Regions from separate parts of the Alteromonas sp. ABD4_190 genome, predicted to be linked through region 1. Evidence: predicted binding sites of a transcription regulator. Region 1 holds the regulator's gene; the other holds the start of a gene.
What was found. Region 1 encodes FliA, which starts transcription of late flagellar genes. Its sites were predicted from a motif close to CTAAAGNTNNNNNNNNNNNNGCCGATA; they were not measured.
Positions count from the first base shown of each region.

Region 1 (5,400 bases):
GCTATTAACCTAACTTTAGTGCAAAGTAAGCGCGAAGCATCTTTCCTGTCTTGCGCAATATCTTCGAACTTCTTTGGTAAGAAATCGAGGGCGCCGGCTTCTAGCGCGTCAAGCGTAGCCTGTGCGCCATGGTGCGTTAGCGAGGAAAACATCAAAATTGGCGTTGGACGTTTATCCATAATAACCTTAACGGCTGAAATACCATCCATAACTGGCATTTCAACGTCCATGGTTATTACATCTGGTTTAAGTGCTTCCGCTTTGTTTAATGCATCTTGCCCATTTCTCGCTTCTCCAACAACTTCAAGCTCTCTATCGCCATCGAGAATTTCTCGCACTCGACGGCGATAAAAGGTCGAGTCGTCCACGACTAGGACTTTAAAGACCATGGATTATCATTCCCGTTAATTCATCGCCTTACTTGATGGGTTTACGCGCGTACCGTTTTAGCAGGCTCGGAACATCTAAAATTAGTGCGATACCACCGTCTGAAGTAATTGTTGCACCAGCCATACCCGCCGTACCTTGTAGCAATGCGTCAAGGGGCTTAATAACTACTTCTTCTTGGCCTATGAGCGCGTCAACGACAAATCCAACTTGCTGCGTACCAATTTGCACCACAACTACGTGCCCCTTTTCTTTATCGATGTTTTTGGGGCCTCGGATCAACCATTCGCCAAGGAAGAACAATGGAATTGCTTTCGAACGAACTATCATTGTGAGCTGGCCATCCACCGTGTTGGTCTTCTTGATGTCCATATTTATTATTTCGTTCACCGCACCTAATGGTAACGCAAAGGTCTGTTTCCCTACAACAATCATTAATGTAGGTAAAATTGCTAGCGTTAGCGGTACTTTAATATCTAATCGCGTGCCTTTGCCAAGTTGCGAATCGATATTGACGGTACCGTTTAGTTGATTAATTTTGGTTTTAACTACATCCATGCCGACGCCGCGACCTGAAATGTCACTAATTTCAGTCTTCGTTGAGAAGCCTGGCGCAAAAATAAGGTTAAACGCTTCAACATCTGACATTCGTGCGGCTGCATCCGCGTCTAGTACGCCACGACTAATAGCTATCTCTTTTAGCTTTTCCGCGTCCATACCCTTACCGTCGTCCTCGATAGTAAGAAGAATATGATCGCCTTCTTGAGATGCTGATAGCTGAACCGTACCCATGCGAGGCTTACCAGCGGCCGCGCGGTCATCTGGCATTTCTATTCCGTGGTCAACAGAGTTTCTAACCAAATGCACAAGCGGATCGGCCAATGCTTCAACCAAGTTCTTATCTAAATCCGTTTCTTCACCCACAAGCTCTAAGGTAATCTCTTTCTTTAAGCTTCTTGCTAGGTCACGTACAACGCGAGGAAAACGCCCGAAAACTTTCTTAATGGGCTGCATGCGGGTTTTCATTACCGCACCTTGCAAGTCACCCGTCACTACATCTAGATTAGCAATGGCTTTCGACATGCTTTCGTCGTTGCTGTTGATACCCAAGCTTATCAGTCTGTTTCTAACCAGAACTAGCTCGCCGACCATGTTCATAATCTGATCTAAGCGTTTGGTATCTACACGTACCGTCGTCTCGGCAGGCGGTGGAGCAGGAGCGCCTTTCTTATCATCTTTCTTGGCAGCCGTTTTTGGCGCAGCTGCTTTGCTCGTTTTTGCTGCACTCGGTGCTGGGTTCGCCTTAGGCGCTGCCGCTGCACTAGGCGCTGATTGTTTTGCTTTTTGAACAGCTTCGGTGGCCGCTTTATCTACAGGAGGTTCAGGTGCCGTTGCACCAGGTCCTTGTTTAGTAGGCCCTTGACCGGAGCCATGAAGCTGATCGAGTAGCGCTTCAAATTCATCGTCTGTGATTTCTTCATCACCTGCACTGCTTGGCGGAGTTGACGCTTGTGCAGCCTCGGGTGCGCTTTTTTCGTCCCCACCAAACTGACCTTTTCCGTGCAGGTCATCTAACAGTGCCTCGAACTCTTCATCAGTAATGTCATCACTGTCAGTGCTCGCCGCTGGTGCTGACGTTTGCTCAGGCTCCGGTTTGGCGGGTTCTGTATTGGTTGATGAAGCTTGTCCTGGAGCACCACCTCCATGAAGCTCATCGAGAAGAGCCTCAAATTCGTCTTCGGTAATTTCTTCTATACCGCCGCTACTTTCACTGCTATCTGACGCAGCAGGCACAGGTTCATCTATAGTTAGCTCGGGCTCTTCTGCAACAACCTCGGGCTCAGCCGCGACAACTTCTTGCTCGGGTGCACTTGCATTGTCGAAAATGTTTTCATCTGGAGATTCTGGGCGACTGAGTTTGTGTAACAGGTCGACAAGATGTGCATCCGCCGGCTCTAGTGGCTCTTGAGCTTTCACTCGCTCAAACATTTCAACCACCACATCAGTGGCTTGCAAAATGATATCCATTAACTCAGGCGTTAGCGTTCTTTGGCCATTGCGCATGACGTCAAAAACGTTTTCAGCACCGTGACAAATTTCAACTAACTCAGTAAGAGAAAGGAAACCAGCACCACCTTTTACCGTGTGATAACCGCGAAAAATTGCGTTTAGCAAATCCGCATCTTCAGGATTGTTCTCAAGATCAACGAGCTGTTCTTGTAATTGTTCAAGTATCTCTCCAGCCTCAACTAGAAAGTCCTGTAATATTTCCTCGTCAACATCAAACGACATGCACCCGCTCCCCTAAAAACCTAAGCTAGACAAAAGATCATCAACATCATCTTGGCCTGAAACGACGTCATCTCGTTTTTCGGCATCAATAATTGGGCCTTCTGCCTCTACACCATCAACCTTATCGGCCTTAACGCTAGATGATTTAGTTTGTTCTGCACCGTCACGCTCACCAAACATGGTCAACATGTTTACAAGGCTTTCTTCTACCTCTTTAACCAGGTCAATTACGCGACGAATAACTTGCCCAGTTAAATCTTGATAACCTTGTGCCATCAAAACTTCAGTAAGTAACTGTGTAAGTTTAGCTGACTGATTCGAACCGTCTTCCAACAATTCGTCTAAGTCTGCACATAAAACCTTAAACTCACCCAACTCGATTTGGCGGTTCATCAGCTTTTTCCACTCTGGCATTACCTTCTCGATTCGCTCCGAAAGCAATTCAGCTATCGGCATGCTCGCCTCAACGGCGTCCATAGTAGTATTAGCAGCTTTTTCAGTTTCTTCAATTACGTAGGTAAGGCGGGACTGTGCATCGGGAATATCGTCTGTAGCTAAATTTTTGATGCGATCGTCTATTTGGAAGTTGTTCAATGCGTCGTGAAGTTGACGCGTTAACTTTCCTACCTCAGCAAACAACTCAACATTTTCTTTCATTGAGACTGCTTCAAGTAGTGCATTAGCAGAGGTCTTGTCACCCTCTTCAAGATAAGTGACAAGTTGCTTTGCTTCTTCCAACGATATTGGAACGTTTACATTCATTGACATCCAGTAAACCTCATTTATCTGTTGAGCGTCTGGATCAACCTAAACGTTCGAATATTTTATCTAATTTTTCTTTTAACGTTGCTGCTGTGAAAGGTTTAACGACGTAGCCATTAACACCCGCTTGCGCGGCGGCAACAATTTGCTCTTTCTTCGCTTCAGCGGTAACCATAAGCACAGGCAAGTGCTTAAGCTTATCATCTGCTCTTATCGCGCGTAGTAAATCGATGCCCTGCATGCCAGGCATGTTCCAGTCAGTAACTACGAAATCGAAATCGCCTTGTTGTAACATTGGCAATGCAGTGCTTCCGTCATCCGCTTCCTGAATGTTGGCAAAACCCAAATCTTTGAGTAGGTTTTTGATGATGCGTCTCATGGTTGAAAAGTCATCGACCACGAGAATTTTCATGCTTTTATCCAAAATAGCCTCCACTGAGGGGTTAATTGTTATTAATCTCTATTCTTCGTCAGCTTGCCACGACTTCATTCGTGATTTGAGTTTTAACATGGCTTGACTGTGAATTTGACTGACTCTCGACTCACTTACGTCAAGAACCTCGCCTATTTCTCTTAAGTTTAGTTCTTCATCATAATAAAGTGAAAGAACAATCGCTTCTCGCTCGGGTAATGTCGTGATTGCATGGGCCAACGCTTTTTGAAAAGCCCCTTGCATCAAATCTTCCAGCGGTGCATCACTACCTCTAGTTTGCTCTGTAGTGATCACATCCTCCGACACCCCCAAATCTTCAATGCCCACCAACTTTCCAGCATTGACTTCATTAAGCATCTGATGATAATCCTGCAAGCTTACATTTAGCTTGTCAGCAATATCAGAATCTCTTGCGTCACGCCCAGTTTCACTTTCTACCTGAGATATCGCCTCAGTAATCGCGCGACCATTGCGGTGAACAGAACGTGGCGTCCAATCACCTTTGCGTATTTCGTCAAGCATGGCACCGCGGATGCGAATACCTGCAAATGTTTCAAAGCTTGCGCCTTTAGAACCGTCAAAATTCCGTGCGGCCTCTAGCAAGCCAATCATGCCTGATTGGATAAGGTCATCAACAAGTACACTCGCAGGCAGTCGCGCCATCAAATGGTGCGCAATTCGCTTAACCAGAGGCGCATGTCTTTCGACTAACTGCGATTTATCTGTTTGCTGTTGATAAGCGGCGGCCTTGCTGTTCAACGTTGACTTCCTACGGCTTTTTCTGCAACTAATTGTTCAATGAAAAATTCTAAGTGACCTCCAGGCTGCGCTGGAATAGGCCAAGTAAGCGCCCTGTTTGCTAGCTTGGTTATCGCTACGGCTGCAGGAGAGCCAGGAAAAGCATCAACAATAGCTGTTTGCTTACGCACAGCCTTGCGAATATTTTCGTCAAATGGCACCGTCGCCACTAATTCTAGTGCAACATCAAGAAAACGCCCTGTCACTTTGCTTAATTTGCTAAATAATTCCTGACCTTCTCGCACATCGCGAACCATATTGGCCACAACTTTAAAGCGAAAAACACCGTGCTCACGGTTAAGGATTTTTATCAGCGCATACGCATCAGTTAGTGATGTTGGCTCATCGCAAACCACCACCATGATATCTTGGGAGGCTTTAGAAAAGCTTAATACCATATCTGAAATGCCAGCAGCGGTGTCGACTATTAATACGTCTATTTGAGAACGCAGCTCGCTAAACGCTCTTATCAAGCCAGCGTGCTGTGTGGGTGAGAGTTCCGCCATTGACTGGGTTCCAGATGTGGCGGGAGCAATCTTAATACCGTGGGGGCCGGTTACTAAAACCTCGTCTAACGTGCACTCGCCAGAGAGTACGTGAGATAGGTTTTTCTCAACTCGCAGGCCTAACATCACATCTACGTTTGCAAGACCAAGGTCCGCGTCAAGAACCATTACACGCTTGCCCTGCTTCGCCATGGCGATAGCAGTGTTAAGCGTAATATTTGT
Region 1 covers NZ_JBSWWN010000001.1:3,283,933-3,289,332, reverse strand. Annotated here, with positions in the region: gene ACXAFM_RS14350 (protein-glutamate methylesterase/protein-glutamine glutaminase) at 1-389, opposite strand, end outside; gene ACXAFM_RS14345 (chemotaxis protein CheA) at 418-2,679, opposite strand; gene ACXAFM_RS14340 (protein phosphatase CheZ) at 2,692-3,447, opposite strand; gene cheY (chemotaxis response regulator CheY) at 3,482-3,865, opposite strand; gene ACXAFM_RS14330 (RNA polymerase sigma factor FliA) at 3,902-4,633, opposite strand; gene ACXAFM_RS14325 (MinD/ParA family protein) at 4,630-5,400, opposite strand, start outside.

Region 2 (5,400 bases), 2.0 Mb from region 1:
CTGTTGGCAACTGAAGGGCTTAATGTGGCGCTTGCTACAACTCATATCCCACTTGAATACGTAGCAAAAGCAATCACTCGCGAGCGCCTGCACAAAGTTATTCATATTATCAATACTGACCTAAAGCTAAAGTTTGGCATTAAAGAGCCTCACATTTACGTATGCGGATTAAACCCGCATGCGGGTGAAGATGGCCATATTGGTACTGAAGAGATCCACACTATCGTCCCAGCGCTAAATGAGCTAAGAGACGAAGGCCTTAAGATTACCGGCCCCCTGCCCGCTGACACCATATTTCAGCCTAAATACCTAGAAAATGCCGACGTTGTGCTAGCTATGTATCACGACCAGGGCTTACCCGTGCTAAAATACAAGGGTTTTGGGGCGTCAGTGAATATCACATTAGGATTACCTTTTGTTCGCACTTCAGTCGACCACGGTACTGCATTAGATTTAGCAGGTACAGGTGAAGCCGACGCCGGTAGTTTCAGAAAAGCATTGGAAAAAGCCATTGAGCTTGCACATCATCAACAATGAGTAAAACACATTTAGGCCATACGGCCAGAAAGCGATTCGGGCAGAATTTCTTACACGATGACTACGTGATAGGTAAAATTGTTGCAGCCATCGCGCCAAAAAGTGAGCAAAACCTGGTAGAAATTGGACCAGGTTTAGGCGCATTAACAGACCCTGTTTGTGAAGAAGTTGACGCATTAACGGTCATTGAACTTGACCGCGACCTTGCCAAACGTCTGCGACACCACCCATTTAACGGTGAAAAACTAACCGTTATTGAACAAGACGCGATGACGATGGATTTCGGCGCACTATGCAAAGAAATGCCAATAAAAGACAAGAAGCTTCGTGTATTTGGTAACTTGCCTTACAACATTTCAACGCCGCTAATGTTCCACCTTTTTGATCATGCTCATTGCATCGAAGACATGCATTTTATGCTTCAAAAAGAGGTGGTGAACCGACTAGCTGCTGGACCGAGATCTAAAAATTACGGCAGGCTTTCAGTAATGGCCCAGTACTATTGCCACGTGATCCCTGTTTTGAATGTTCCGCCAGGTGCCTTCAAGCCACCTCCGAAGGTAGACTCGGCCGTTGTAAAACTAGTTCCACATCAAGCTCCACCCGTTGATGTTGAATCAGTAAATACCCTTGAGCGCGTTTGTGCACAGGCTTTTAATCAACGCCGAAAAACTATTCGTAACTCACTGAAAGACAGCTTAAGTGAGGAAGAAATCCGTGAGTTAGGGTTAGATCCAACTTCTCGCGCAGAAGTGTTATCGCTTAACGACTTTGCCACTATAGCTAACGCTGTATCGGCAAAAGAGCACCAACAAGAGCAATAAGTTCCTCTATGGATGTACTTGATATAAAGGTGCGGGTGAAAACCCGTCACCTTCCTGACCACCTGCCCTCAGATTCTAAGCAGTTCGCGTTTGCCTACCACATTACTATTGAAAACAATAGTGAGCATACCGTCCAACTGCTTAGTCGCTATTGGAAGATAACCGACGCTAACGGTAAAACGTCAGAAGTAGAGGGTGATGGAGTGGTAGGAAAACAGCCTATAATGAAAGCTGGTGAACATTTTGACTATACCAGTGGCGCAGTCATTGACACACCGGTTGGCAATATGGAAGGCTACTATGTAATGGAACTAGAAAGCGGTGAGCGTTTTCGCGTTCCTATAAACGTATTTCGCCTAGCCATTCCAAGCATTCTTCATTAAGGTTTCTATGTCTAAAGGTAACACCTACGTCATTGGCGATATTCAGGGCTGTTATGACGGTCTTCGTCGCGTATTGGATAAAGTAGAATTTGACGAGACAAACGACAAGCTGTTTGCTGTCGGTGACTTGGTTGCAAGAGGAGAAGATTCGCTTAGCACATTGCGCTTTCTGAAATCTCTTGGCAGCCAGTTTAATAGTGTTTTAGGTAACCACGACCTACATTTACTCGCCGTTGTTAACGACATCCGTAAAGCCAAAAAGTCAGATAAGTTAGACCCGCTTCTTAACGCTTCGGATTTAAACGAACTGGTTGATTGGTTGCGGCAGTTTCCTCTAGCGATGAAATTAGATGAAAACTCTGTGATGGTCCACGCGGGACTTTATCCTAAGTGGTCTATTGATGAGTGCGTTTCACTTAGTGATGAAGTTTGCAACATCCTTAAGTCCGCTGATTACGCCACTTTTCTTTCAAAGATGTACGGAAATACACCCTACAACTGGTCAGATAAACTTAAAGGTGACGAGCGACTGCGCTTTATTGTGAATGCGTGTACGCGCATGCGGTTTGTTCATACCGATGGCACCCTCGACTTTGACAATAAGTCTCATCCTAGTACTGTTTCTAGTAGTGCTAATAGCACCTTAAAGCCTTGGTTTGAAATAGAAAACACAAAGTTCACAACTAGCCAGCGAGTAATTTTCGGACACTGGGCCGCGCTATCAGGACATACAAATAACTCACAGTTTGTTGGTTTAGATACTGGCTACGTGTGGGGGCAAAGTATGACGCTATTGAATTTAGATACCGCAACTTTGATTAGCGTACCGGCATAGAATCATTATTATATACACGCCTACAGATACGAAACTTATCCGCGGAAGAGCCTGCTTTTTTCGGTCAAACTGGTTGTACCAGTAATAACAATCAGACTTAAGTGCTAAATAAAATAAACATTAAGTCTTTGTAGCCGATACACTTACTTGTAAAAGTAACGATGATGTTTCGTTACCTGCTCAGCATTCAAGCATGCATCACTTTATAAGTGCTATATTTTGTTAGCTGAGGCGGGTAATATCGTTAGGGATAAAAATAAAAAACACTCATCCAGGAGTTCCGATGAAAATAACGGTAGCCACACGCGTAATCGGGGGATTTGTAGCGATTAGCGCACTTCTAATCGTTATAAGTGTTGTCTCACTTTATAACCTCAATTCCATAGGCTCTGCAACAGAGGAAGTAAATGACGTTGCCTTGCCCACGGTAGCAGGCAGTAATGCACTCAAAGCAAGCTTCCTGAATATGGGTCGACTTACCTTCGAAAGCTATATCGAAGAAGATTTAAGTGATCTTAAGAACAAAAGAGCGTCATTTAACTCTGCCCAAGACACCTTTGAAAATGAGTACAACAAGCTAGCGCAAGCCGTTAGTAATGAGCCAGAGCTAAGAAACACGTTAAACAGTGTTCGTGAATCTTATGATGCGTATATCACTAATGTTGAGGCTATGTACAAGAATCACAAAATGTACCTCGACTTGCGCAACAATATACAAGACAGACTAGGTGATGCTGAAGATAACGCAGACGATGCCTCCACCTACCTTTTGGATTTTTCGGACTTAGATTCAGTGCAGCGCGATCCTAATCTTAGACGTGCAGCTGAGATCGGCGGCCAGCTTGAGACCTCACTACTTTCTCTTTTAACTGTTTCATATGAATATATAAAAACCGAGACATTAGTACGTTCGCAGACATTAGGTAACGAAGTTGATCTTGTCGTTGAAAAGGTGGTTACCCAGCTAAGCGATATGGTTGAAGCTGCGGGCGGTCGTGATGATTCAGGTACGCTTGATGATATTAACGACTTGGTTAACGATGCCATCAACGCCATTAAAGCTAATGATGGTGTAGTACAGCTTCATGTCGATCGCCTAGAGCGTAGAAATGACGCAGAAAAGGCACTTAACGCTTCAGATTCAAATATCACTCAAGGGGTTATCGAACTTGAAAACCTGCTTAATCTTGCTGATAAAAAAGCGTCTCATATAGAGAGCCAAGTAAATGGTGCTATTACAACAGGTAACACCTTTGTTATCGTTGTTGTAATCATCTCTATTGCTGTTGCAGCGTTCATTGGTTACGTCACAGTTCGCGCAATTACACGCCCACTTTATCGCGTAAACGAGCTACTCACTGTTGCTTCATCAGGTGACCTTACTCATCGCCTAGACGATTCAGCACAAGACGAGTTTGGGCTATTAGCAAGAAACTGTAATACGCTAATTGGCAACCTCAAAGAGCTTATTACCGCCATCAATGTTCGGGCAGAGCAGCTAGCTGCAGCGTCGGAACAAACATCAGCAGTGACGGCACAAACCACCCACTCTATTCAGGATCAGAAATCACAAATTGGCCAGGTCGCAACAGCTACAACAGAAATGCATTCAACCTCGCAGCTTGTTGTGCAAAGTGCGGAAGACACACTTAGCCAGATTCGCCATGCAGATGCTGAAGCTGAAAATGTTCGCCAAATCTCGCTAGAGAACAAAAATACTATTGAAATCCTATCTCGAGATGTACAAGAAGCAGCCGACGTTATTAATAAGCTTCATCAAGATAGCGCGAGCATTGGTGGCATTCTTGACGTTATTCGCGGTGTTGCCGACCAAACTAACTTACTTGCATTGAACGCCGCTATCGAAGCTGCCCGTGCAGGTGAACAAGGGCGAGGCTTTGCGGTAGTTGCAGATGAAGTGAGAACCCTTGCGAGCCGAACACAGGAGTCGACGCAAGAGATCAACGCCATGATTGAAGTGCTTCAAGCTGGGGCTGAAAAAGCGGTATCTGTGATGGATCAAGGTAAAGAGCAAACTGCAGCATGTGTAGCACAAACTGAAAAAGCCACGCAAGCGCTAGATATTATTTCCGACGCGGTTCACAAAGCCCATGACGTTAGCTCTCAAATTGAGCAGTCTGCCCGTGAACAGAATACGGTATCGCAAGAAATCAGTGAAAAGCTTGAAACTATTGTGAGCATTGCAGAAGAGACAACTTCGGGTGCACAGCAAACATCTGAGTCTAGCCATGAAGTGGCACGTCTTGCCGAAGAGCTACAGCAGTCTATCAGGCAGTTTAAAGTTTAATATTCTAAGAGTAATAAAAAAAACGGTCGCCTTGAGGCGACCGTTTTTTTTACGCTTTACGCAAACCTAGACTTATTCAAACAATGCCGAATGCAGCTTGCGAACCACGTCGTCACTGTCGGTCTCGTTGACCAAGAATGATAAGTTGTGCGGGTTAGCACCAAAGCAAATCATACGCAGATTGAAATCAGATACCGCAGATAGAATCTTGCTAGAAACTCCAATTGCCGTTTGCATGTTGTTACCTACAACAGTGACAAGGTCGTAACCTTTTTCCACTTTAACGTCACAGATAGTTTCAAGCTCGGCGATGGTCTCTTTATTCAAACGCTGGGCTACAGAGTTAGCTGGGTTATCAAGAGTAAAAGATACCGAGATTTCCGATGTTGTTACCAAATCAACACTCAGCTTATGCTTAGCGATGATAGCAAATACCTGCTGTAGGAAGCCTTGCGCGTACATCATTTTCGGTGTTTTCACTGTCACCATTACTTGCTCTTTACGGCGAGTAAT
Region 2 covers NZ_JBSWWN010000001.1:1,328,182-1,333,581, forward strand. Annotated here, with positions in the region: gene pdxA (4-hydroxythreonine-4-phosphate dehydrogenase PdxA) at 1-537, shown strand, start outside; gene rsmA (16S rRNA (adenine(1518)-N(6)/adenine(1519)-N(6))-dimethyltransferase RsmA) at 534-1,361, shown strand; gene apaG (Co2+/Mg2+ efflux protein ApaG) at 1,370-1,744, shown strand; gene ACXAFM_RS05865 (symmetrical bis(5'-nucleosyl)-tetraphosphatase) at 1,752-2,579, shown strand; gene ACXAFM_RS05870 (HAMP domain-containing methyl-accepting chemotaxis protein) at 2,863-4,887, shown strand; gene lysC (lysine-sensitive aspartokinase 3) at 4,960-5,400, opposite strand, start outside.
Region 2: the regulator FliA is predicted to act here: its motif matches at 2,693-2,719, upstream of ACXAFM_RS05870 (HAMP domain-containing methyl-accepting chemotaxis protein).